Regions from separate parts of the Mesorhizobium sp. LNHC209A00 genome, predicted to be linked through region 2. Evidence: predicted binding sites of a transcription regulator. Region 2 holds the regulator's gene; each other region holds the start of a gene.
The links. Region 2 encodes PhoB, which activates phosphate uptake and scavenging genes when phosphate is short. Its sites were predicted from a motif close to TGTCATNNANCTGTCAT; they were not measured.
Positions count from the first base shown of each region.

Region 1: a site for PhoB is predicted at 1,310-1,326, ahead of X739_RS160090 (DUF1045 domain-containing protein). Genes of this name have one in related genera too.
Region 3: a site for PhoB is predicted at 1,376-1,392, ahead of X739_RS141675 (YdcH family protein). Genes of this name have one in related genera too.

Region 1 is NZ_AYWT01000002.1:517,101-520,358, reverse strand. Features, by position in the region: gene iolE (myo-inosose-2 dehydratase) at 1-116, shown strand, start outside; gene X739_RS160080 (DUF3329 domain-containing protein) at 179-397, shown strand; gene iolB (5-deoxy-glucuronate isomerase) at 402-1,214, shown strand; gene X739_RS160090 (DUF1045 domain-containing protein) at 1,366-2,073, shown strand; gene X739_RS160095 (alpha-D-ribose 1-methylphosphonate 5-triphosphate diphosphatase) at 2,108-3,247, shown strand; gene phnN (phosphonate metabolism protein/1,5-bisphosphokinase (PRPP-forming) PhnN) at 3,244-3,258, shown strand, end outside.
Region 2 is NZ_AYWT01000006.1:239,337-242,594, forward strand. Features, by position in the region: gene pstB (phosphate ABC transporter ATP-binding protein PstB) at 1-105, shown strand, start outside; gene phoU (phosphate signaling complex protein PhoU) at 131-838, shown strand; gene phoB (phosphate regulon transcriptional regulator PhoB) at 858-1,547, shown strand; gene X739_RS148930 (ROK family protein) at 1,550-2,785, opposite strand; gene xylF (D-xylose ABC transporter substrate-binding protein) at 3,050-3,258, shown strand, end outside.
Region 3 is NZ_AYWT01000015.1:5,490-8,747, reverse strand. Features, by position in the region: gene ispG (flavodoxin-dependent (E)-4-hydroxy-3-methylbut-2-enyl-diphosphate synthase) at 1-797, opposite strand, end outside; gene X739_RS141675 (YdcH family protein) at 1,128-1,307, opposite strand; gene X739_RS141680 (YdcH family protein) at 1,546-1,749, shown strand; gene X739_RS141685 (IclR family transcriptional regulator) at 1,783-2,571, opposite strand; gene X739_RS141690 (transporter substrate-binding domain-containing protein) at 2,742-3,258, shown strand, end outside.

The DNA of each region.
Region 1 (3,258 bases), on a different contig from region 2:
AGGACCCGAAGAAGAACCCGCCGTTGAAGATGGCGCAGGTTGGCCACAGGGAGCTGATGCGGGTGATGACATCAGCCGGCTACACGGTGGAGACGCAAGGTTTTCCGAATGCCTGAAGACTGGATTCGCCGTGAGGCGCGGTCTATCTGAGGACGGATTGCTGAATTCGGATGGCGCGATGAAAGATTATGAACACCCGTTCTTCCGTCCGCTTTGGCGGCGCATCGCCGTCGTGGCCGTCTGCCTGATCTGGTCGGTGATCGAGTTCGCGTCCGGCACGCCGTTCTGGGGCGTCATCGCGCTCGGTTTTGCCGGCTACGCCATCTGGCAGTTTTTCTATCTCTACAAGCCGGTGGACGAGAGCAAGGCCGCAAGCGAGACCGAACCGAAGGAGTAACCCGATGTCGAAACTGCTCGTCAAAGCCGACAAGGGCCATGGCCGCGTCGCCCATGTGACGCCGAAAAGCGCCGGCTGGACCTATGTCGGTTTCGACCTGCATCGGCTGAAGCCGGGCGAAAACGCGTCGGGAAAGACGGAAGACCGCGAAGTCTGCCTGGTGTTCGTGACCGGCAAGGGTACCGTGAAAGCCGGCGGCAAGGATCTCGGCCTGCTCGGCGAGCGCATGTCGCCCTTCGATGGCAAGCCGTGGTCGGTCTATGTGCCGCAGGGATCGGACTGGTCGGTGACGGCCGATACCGAGCTGGAACTTGGCGTCTGCTCGGCGCCCGGTCTTGGCGGCGGCCTGCCGGTCCGGGTGATCGGACCGGGCAATCTCGGCCAGGAGGTGCGCGGCAAGGGCACCAACACGCGCTACGTCACCAACATCCTGCCGGAAGGCCAGCCGGCCGACTCGTTGCTGGTCGTCGAGGTCATCACGCCCGGCGGTCACACGTCGAGCTACCCGCCGCACAAGCACGACCAGGACAACCTGCCTGCCGAGTCCTATCTCGAGGAAACCTACTACCATCGCCTCAACCCGCCCCAGGGCTTTGCCTTCCAGCGCGTCTACACCGATGCCGACAAAAGCGGACATCGCGCGCTGGACGAAGCCATGGCGATCGAGGATGGCGATGTGGTGCTGGTGCCCAAGGGCTATCACCCCTGTGCCGCCTGCCACGGCTATGACCTCTATTACCTCAACGTGATGGCCGGACCGAAGCGGACGTGGAAATTCCACAATGCTCCCGAGCACGAATGGTTGATGAAGGCCTGACCGTGTCGCCGTCCGGCCGAACTTATTGGTCCAGCTTGGAAAAATCGTCGGCTAAGGACCCGAAGTGTCGATTTGCCTTCTAAAACCCGTCAAAGCTTCGTCAATCCGTCATGGAAATCACCTATGGCAACAGTTCTGACGAGGACTTCCCATGCGCTATGCCATTTATTTCACCCCCCGGCAGGACGAGCCGCTGGCGCGCATCGCCGCGAATTGGCTGGGCCGCGATCCGTTCGGCGCCGCGACAAGGCCGGTTGAGGCCGTTGCCGATCTGTCGGCGGCGGAAGTGGCCTTCCACACCGCTTCGGCGCGCCGCTATGGCTTTCACGCGACGCTGAAGGCGCCCTTCCACCTGGCTGCGACGGAGACCGAACCCTCGCTCCGCGCGGCGCTGGATCATTTTGCCGAGGTTACGCCTGTCGTCACGATCCCGCGCCTGGTCGTCAGCCAGATCGACACCTTCTTCGCGCTGGTGCCGGATGGTCCGCTGCCGCCGCTCAACCGCTTCGCCGACGATGTGGTACGCGATTTCGATCGGTTTCGCGCGCCGCTGTCCGAGGCCGAGATCGAGCGGCGCAGCCCGGATTCGCTGAAGCCGGTCGAGTTTCGCAATCTCTGCCAATGGGGCTATCCCTATGTCTTCGAGACCTTCCGCTTCCACATGACCCTGTCGGGGCGGGCCGGCCCACGGGAAAGCCCTCGCCTGCGCGCCGCCATCGACAGCCTTTTCGCCGATGTGTTGCGCCAGCCCGTGCTCGTGGACGCGCTGACATTGTTTATCGAACCCGAGCCCGGTGCGCCGTTCATGGTGCTTTCCCAGCACGCGCTCGGACGCCGCCCGGCCCGAAAAATCGCCTGAACGAAACCCACTGCAAGACCAAGGACTACCCGCAATGACCGCCGAAACTGTTCTTTCCAACGCCCGCATCGTTCTTGCCGACGAGATCGTCGAAGGCTCACTGGTGCTGCGCGATGGCTTGATCGCGGGCATCGATGCCGGTTCGGCCCGGACCGGCGAGGACATGGGCGGCGACTTCATCATTCCAGGGCTGGTCGAACTCCACACCGACCATCTCGAGGGCCATTATGCGCCGCGGCCGAAAGTGCGCTGGAACCCGATCGCCGCGGTGCTCGCCCATGACGCGCAGGTGGCGACCGCCGGCATCACGACCGTGCTCGATGCCTTGCGCGTCGGCATGGACGAGGACGCCGACCTGACATTGGACGACATACGCAAGCTGGCCGATGCGATCGAGGACAGCGTCGCGCAGGATCGTTTGCGGGCCGATCACTTCCTGCACCTTCGCTGCGAGGTTTCAGCGCCGGATTGCCTCAACGCATTCGCCAATTTCGACGGTGACGAACGGGTCAAGCTGGCGTCGCTGATGGACCACGCACCGGGCCAGCGCCAGTTCGTCAATCTTGAAACCTATGCCTACTACTACCAGCGCAAGCTGAAACTCTCGGATCGCGATTTCCAGAAATTCTGCGAGAAGCGGATGGACGAATCGTCACGCAACTCCGGGCCGAACCGCGTCTTCATCGCCGCCGCCTGCCGGGAGCGCGGCATCGTGCTTGCCAGCCACGACGATGCGACGTCGGCTCATGTCGAGGAGGCCATCGAGCAGGGTGTGCGGGTCGCCGAGTTCCCGACCACCGAGGAAGCGGCGCGTGCGTCGAAGGCCGCCGGGCTCGGGGTGCTGATGGGGGCGCCCAATGTCATGCGCGGCGCCTCGCATTCGGGCAATGTCTCGGCACGCACCTTGGCCAGTGACGGCCTGCTCGACATCCTGTCGTCCGACTACATTCCCTTCAGCCTGATCCAGTCGGCCTTCTTCCTCGGCGACATGGTCGAAGGTATTTCGCTGCCGCGGGCCGTCGCCATGGTTTCGAAGAACCCGGCGCGGGCCGTCGGCCTCGACGACCGCGGCGTCATCGAGCAGGGCCGTCGCGCCGATCTGGTGCGCGTGCGCGTCGACGATCATGTTCCGGTCGTACGCACCGTCTGGCGGCAGGGATGCCGGGTGGCATGATGGTGTCGGCC
Region 2 (3,258 bases):
TTCATGTATCTGGGCGAGCTGGTCGAATTCGACAAGACCGAGAAGATCTTCACGTCGCCTCGCGAGAAGCGCACGCAGGACTATATCACCGGCCGCTTCGGCTGATCTCACGCATACGAGGACCAGGATCATGGCCGAACACACAGTCGCAGCCTTCGACGAGGATCTCGGACAGATCAGCAGGCTGATCAGCGACATGGGCGATCTCGCCGGCATTATGGTCGGCGGCGCCACCAAGGCGCTGCTGAATTCCGACAACGCGCTGGCACAGCGCGTCGTCTCCGACGACGCCATCATGGACGCGCGCCAGCGCGAACTCGATGATCGCGCCATCACCCTGATCGCCAAGCGCCAGCCGATGGCCGACGATCTGCGTCATGTGGTCGGCTCGATCCGCATGGCGGGCGATCTCGAACGCATCGGCGACCTTGCCAAGAACATCGCCAAGCGCGTCGGCTCCGTCGGCCTCACCGCCACGCCGCGCGACCTGTCGCATTCCATAGACTCCATGGCGCAGCTGGTGCTGATCCAGGTGCAGGGCGTGGTCGAGGAATATGCGGCCGGCGATGCCGCCGCCCTCGCCAAGCTCAGGAATGACGACGAACGCATCGATGTCAAATACACTTCGGTCTTCCGCGAACTCCTGACCTACATGATGGAGGATCCCCGCAACATCACGGCTTGCACGCATCTTTTGTTCTGCGCCAAGAATCTCGAACGCATCGGCGATCATGTGACCAACATTGCCGAGAATGCATATTATGTGCTGACCGGCACGCAACTGCCCGCCAACCGTCCGAAGCAGGACGAGACGGCGATGTCGGTGCCGGCGGCTTGACGGCAGGGATGGTCAATCGATGATCGCGCCACGCATCATGGTGGTGGAGGACGAGGAGCCGCTGGGCGTGCTCCTCCGCTACAATCTGGAGTCCGAGGGTTACCAGGTCGAGGTGGTGACACGCGGCGACGAAGCCGAGATCCGCCTCCAGGAAAACGTGCCCGACCTCCTGGTGCTCGACTGGATGGTGCCGGCGGTTTCCGGCATCGAACTCTGTCGGCGCCTGCGTATGCGGCCCGAGACGGAGCGGTTGCCGATCATCATGCTGACGGCGCGCGGCGAGGAGAGCGACCGCGTGCGCGGCCTCTCGACCGGCGCCGACGACTATCTGGTCAAGCCGTTCTCGACGCCGGAATTCATGGCCCGGGTCAAGGCACTGCTGCGCCGCGCCAAGCCGGAAGTGTTGTCCAGCGTGCTCAAGGTCGGCGACATCGTGCTCGACCGCGAATCGCACCGGGTCTATCGCAAGAAGAGCGAGATCCGGCTCGGACCGACCGAGTTCCGCCTGCTCGAGTTCATGATGCGCCATCCCGGCCGCGTATTCTCGCGCAGCCAGTTGCTCGACAATGTCTGGGGCGAGACGATCTACATCGACGAGCGCACCGTGGATGTGCATGTCGGCCGCCTGCGCAAGGCGGTAAACAATGGCCGCATGCCCGATGTGATACGCACCATCCGTGGCGCAGGCTACGCGATCCGCGAGGATTGAGATCAGGCCACGTTGTTGCCGGATCTCACCTGCACGCCCGGCGCGAAGATCTCCTGGTCGACGAAGGTGAGCGCGCGCATGGCGCAGCCCTCGCGGATCAGCGGCAATTCGTTCGGCTCTGTATCGAAGGAAATCGACGTCGAATGCTGGCCGCCGGCGGTCTGGGCGATGGCCTCGCGCAAGGCCGGCTCGATCAGATCGAAGGCGGCGGCGCTGACGCCGACCATCGCAACGGGCGCCGGATCGATCAGCGCGAACAGGCTGCCAAGCCCATAGCCCAGCGCCTCCCCGGCTTTGCGATAGGCCTCGCGTTCCGGTCCGTCTCTTTCGCGCGCCGTGGCCGCCAATGCACGCATGTCGGCGTCGCTGACGTCGACCGGTTTGGCGTCCTCACCCATCTGTCCTGCATTGCGCCAGATGGCATAGTTGCCGGCATAGGCCTCGACGCAGCCGCGCCGCCCGCAGCGGCAGAGCGCGCCGCCCGGGCGATGGATCATGTGGCCGAACTCGCCGCCCGAGGAATGGGTGCCTGTGAACAGCTCGCCCTTCAGCACCAGGCCCATGCCGATGCCGTGCGAGAGCAGGATGGCGATGAAGTCGTCGCGGTAGCGCTCGGGGTCGCGCCAGCGCAGCGCCACCGCCATCATGTTGCAGTCGTTCTCCATGGTGGCGGGGATGCCGAATTCGGCTTCGAGTATATCGGCGAAGGCAATGTCCGTCTGGGGCGTGATCGGCGACCACAGCATGGCGCGCGCCTCGGTGTCGGTGATGCCCTGGATTGCCAGCGCGATGCGGGCGATGTTGGCGACGTCGAGGTCGGGATCCTCGAGGCGGCGCCGGACGATGGCCACGCATTCGCCGGTCAGCGCCTCGCGCGACATTGTCAGCGTGTCCAGCCGGCGCTGCTCCTCCGATATCACCTGGCCGGCGTAGTCGATGACGGCGACGGAGAGGAAATTCAGCGACAGCACCACGGTCATGACCGCCGCGGCCTCGGGGTTGAGGCCAAGGCCAACCTGCGGCCGGCCGCGTTTCAGTGAGCCGGCCTCGTTCGGCTTGCCTTCGCTCAGGATACCTTCGCCGATCAGGTCGGCTGATATCGCCGATATAGTCGAGTGGCTGAGGGCGGTGGTGGCGGCGATCTCGGTGCGCGAGGGCTGGCCACCCCGGCGCACGGCTCCAATCACCATTGCTCGATTGCGCCGGCGCAGATCGTCGTGGCGGATTCCGACCGACATGATTTCCCTCCCGTCGCCGCGGTTCTTGACGCCCCCTCGAACACCCTCCGGCAACAGGTCGAATACTGGCAGAAGCGGCTGGGGCTGTCATTTATTTATTGCGAGGCTCGAAAAAAGGCTTCCGGCACCTCAAAATCCGTCAGAATCGATGTTGACAGGGTTCCGGCGATGGACGAATATTTTTTCGAGGCTCGAAAAAATAGGGCCTTCGTGCCGGCCTTGGGGCCAGTTTGGTCGCGCCACACGCGGCGCAGGGAGGATATCATGAAGAGATTCACAGTCGCCATTCTGGCGGGTGTCGCCATGTCGCTGACGCTCGCGTCGGTCGCTCAGGGGAAGGACAAAGTGATCGGCGTGTCGTGGTCGAACTTCCAGGAAGAGCGCTGGAAGACCGACGAGGCGGCCATGAAGAAGGCCATCGAGGCCGCGGGCGACAAGTACATTTCCGCCGATGCGCAGTCCAATCCCGGCAA
Region 3 (3,258 bases), on a different contig from region 2:
CGGATGGTGTCGCCGATGCCTTGTTGCAAGAGGATGCCCATGGCCGCGGAGGACGCGACGATGCCTTTGGAGCCCATGCCGGCCTCGGTGAGGCCGAGATGCAGCGCGTGGTTGGAACGGGTGGCAAGCTCGGTATAGACGGCGATCAGGTCCTGCACGCCGCTGACCTTGGCCGACAGGATGATCTTTTCGGGGCCAAGGCCGATCTCTTCGGCCATCTCGGCCGACAGGATCGCCGACTGCACGATCGTCTCGCGCGTCACTTCCTGCGCCGTCAGCGGGAAACCCTTGTCCTGGTTGTCGTCCATCAGCCGGGTGAGAAGCTCCTGGTCGAGCGAACCCCAGTTGACGCCGATACGCACCGGCTTGTCGTGCTTGATCGCCATTTCGACGATATCGGTGAACTGCCGGTCCTTCTTGTCCTTGAAGCCTACATTGCCCGGATTGATGCGGTATTTGGCCAGCGCCTCGGCGCAAGCCGGATGATCGGCGAGCAACTTGTGGCCGATATAGTGGAAGTCGCCGACCAGCGGCACGTTGATGCCAAGCCGCAGCAAGCGCTCGTGAATGCGCGGCACGGCGGCCGCGCTCTCGTCGCGGTCGACGGTGATGCGCACGATCTCGGAGCCGGCGCGGTGCAGCGCCGCGATCTGCGCGACTGTCTGGTCGATATCGGCAGTGTCGGTGTTGGTCATCGACTGAACGACCACCGGCGCGCCGCCGCCGACGACCACGCCGCCGACATCGACGCCGACCGAGGTGCGGCGGGGGAAGGGAGAAGAAAAATATCCGGTCATGCCGGCAGCCTTTGTCTCTGAGCGCTATGCGTCTCTCTTGAAGCGCATGCGTCCACCTGGACGCACAAGCCGGGCCGATGCGCTGAAGTCCGGCATGAGGTGGAGGAGCAAGGATGGCTTGTCAATGGCGACAGGTCGCCACTGGCAGCAATTGGTCACGGCCGGGACCTGAACAGCACACGACCTGGCGGCGGCCAGGTCGGCAAAATAGGTCCGAAGGATATTAGTTTCCGCTTATGGTGCAGCGCTGAAAATCGCAATCACTGCACCGGCGGCTGGCGCCGCCGGTAAGGAAGACCGCCAGTGGTGAGCGGCTATGTCAGGTGAGGATCAATGCGTGGTTGGTTGCGCCCTCAGTTTCTCAATCGCATCCTTGAGTGCCAGCTTGCGTCGCTTGAGATTCCCGATTTCGAGGTCGTCAACCGACGGGTGGTTCATCGCGTCATCGATTTCGCGTTCGATGTCGCCGTGTTTCCGCTGCAACTCATCAAGATGGGATGCAAGAGACATGATTGGTTCTCCCTTTCATGGTTTCCTCGATTGCAGCCGCCTAGGCACGTCCACCGCAGGTCGTATCTGTGACGGCACAATGACAGTGTGCCACCATCGAGCGGCGATGTCGAATGCTGCGTGGTAGCATTCCACGACAACGTGAAATGTGATATGGGCTGCGCGCCGGTGGCAGAAATTGCCGCCCCCGCCCAACCAGGCCCAGTTTTGGGCGCCGCAGACGTGCAGACGGTAGAGAATGTCCGATCAGGAACAGGCCGATACTCGCCTCGAATTTTCCCGGCTGAAGCAGGAACACGCCGATTTCGATGCCGCGATCAACGCGATGATCGCCATGAATTGCGACCCGCTGCAGATCCAGCGCATGAAAAAGAAGAAGCTGTTCCTCAAGGACCGGCTGATGAAGCTGGAAGACAGGATCATTCCAGACATCATCGCCTGAGACGCGAGCGCCCGCGCCGCCGGCGCTTTCCGCCTATGCGCCGATCGAGAGCCCAGCGGCGCGGCCGCGCAGCAGGCCGATGAGATCGGCGGTGCGCTCCTCCGACGTATCGATCGGAACCACCAGGCACATCGTCGCCTCGACCTTGCCTGGCGCTGAAAAAACCGGCACGGCGAGGCATTTCGTATAGGCGTCGACCAGGCCCGAGGTGACGCAGTAGCCGGTTACCCCTGCCTTTGCGATGTCGGCGATGAAATCGTCGAGCCGCAGCTTGCGCCCGTCAGGCAGCACGAGATCGTCATCAGACACCATGGCTTCGACCGCGGCTCTATCCTGCCCCGCAAGCAATAGCCGGCCAGACGCGGTCCAGGGCAGCGGTATCTGCAAGCCAGTGGCCGAACTGATGCGGAACGGCCTGCTACCAGGGCTGGAATGGACGATCGTATAGCGGCCGCTCTGCAGCATGCACAATTCCGAGGTCTCGCCCGTCTCGCGCGACAGATGATCGACCTCCTGGCGCCCGCGCCGCAACAAATCGTTGCCGCGCACATAGTCCATTCCGTAGAGGTAGAGCTTCTTGCCGAAATAGACGCGATTGCCATCACCGGCCATTTCCAGGAGGCCGGCATCGACCAGCGACCGCACCAGCGTGTAGGTGGTCGAACGCGGCGCATTGACGCCCTTGGCGAGATCACCAATGCCGATCGCACGCTGCGTAGTGTGAAGGAACTCCAGGATCTCCAGGACCCGGTTGAGGCCCTTTTCACGAGAGCCCGGTACCTTCTCGTCGGCCGAAGCAGCCAAAACACTCCCATCTTGCATTGTCGATTCCCGGTGCTAGTATCTGTCTTGTACAGGATACATGTGTCTCTTGTAATAGACAACCTGTGATAATCATTGCCGCGTGTATGGCCTGTGCATAGGGGAACACAACACGAAAGGAGGTCGCCGTGAACGACACATCCGGAAGACGTGATTTTCTGAAATTGGGAATGGCGGGACTTGCCACGGCCGGCGTCCTGACAGCCGTCGATGCGCGGAAGGCCGCCGCACAGGCCGCATCCGACAGCCTGTTGCGCACCGTGCTCGACAGAGGCAAGCTGATTGTCGGGACCGGCAGCACCAACGCACCCTGGCATTTCGAGAACGATGCCGGCGAACTGGTCGGCATGGACATCACCATGGGCCGCATTCTCGCCAAGGGCCTTTTCGACGACCCGACCAAGGTCGAGTTCGTCATGCAGGATCCGGCCCAGCGCATTCCCAACGTGACCACCAACAAGGTCGACATTACTATTCAGTTCATGACCATGACGGCGCAGCGCTCGCAGTTGATCAATTTCTCCCGGCCCTACTATGTCGAAGGCGTTGCCTTGCTGACCCTGCCGACCGCCGAGAACAAGACCTTCGACAAGCTGCTGGCCGGTGGTTCGGCGACACGCATTTCCATCCTGCAGAATGTCGACGCCGAAAGCTCGGTCCACTACGCTCTGCCGCAGGCCCAGGTGT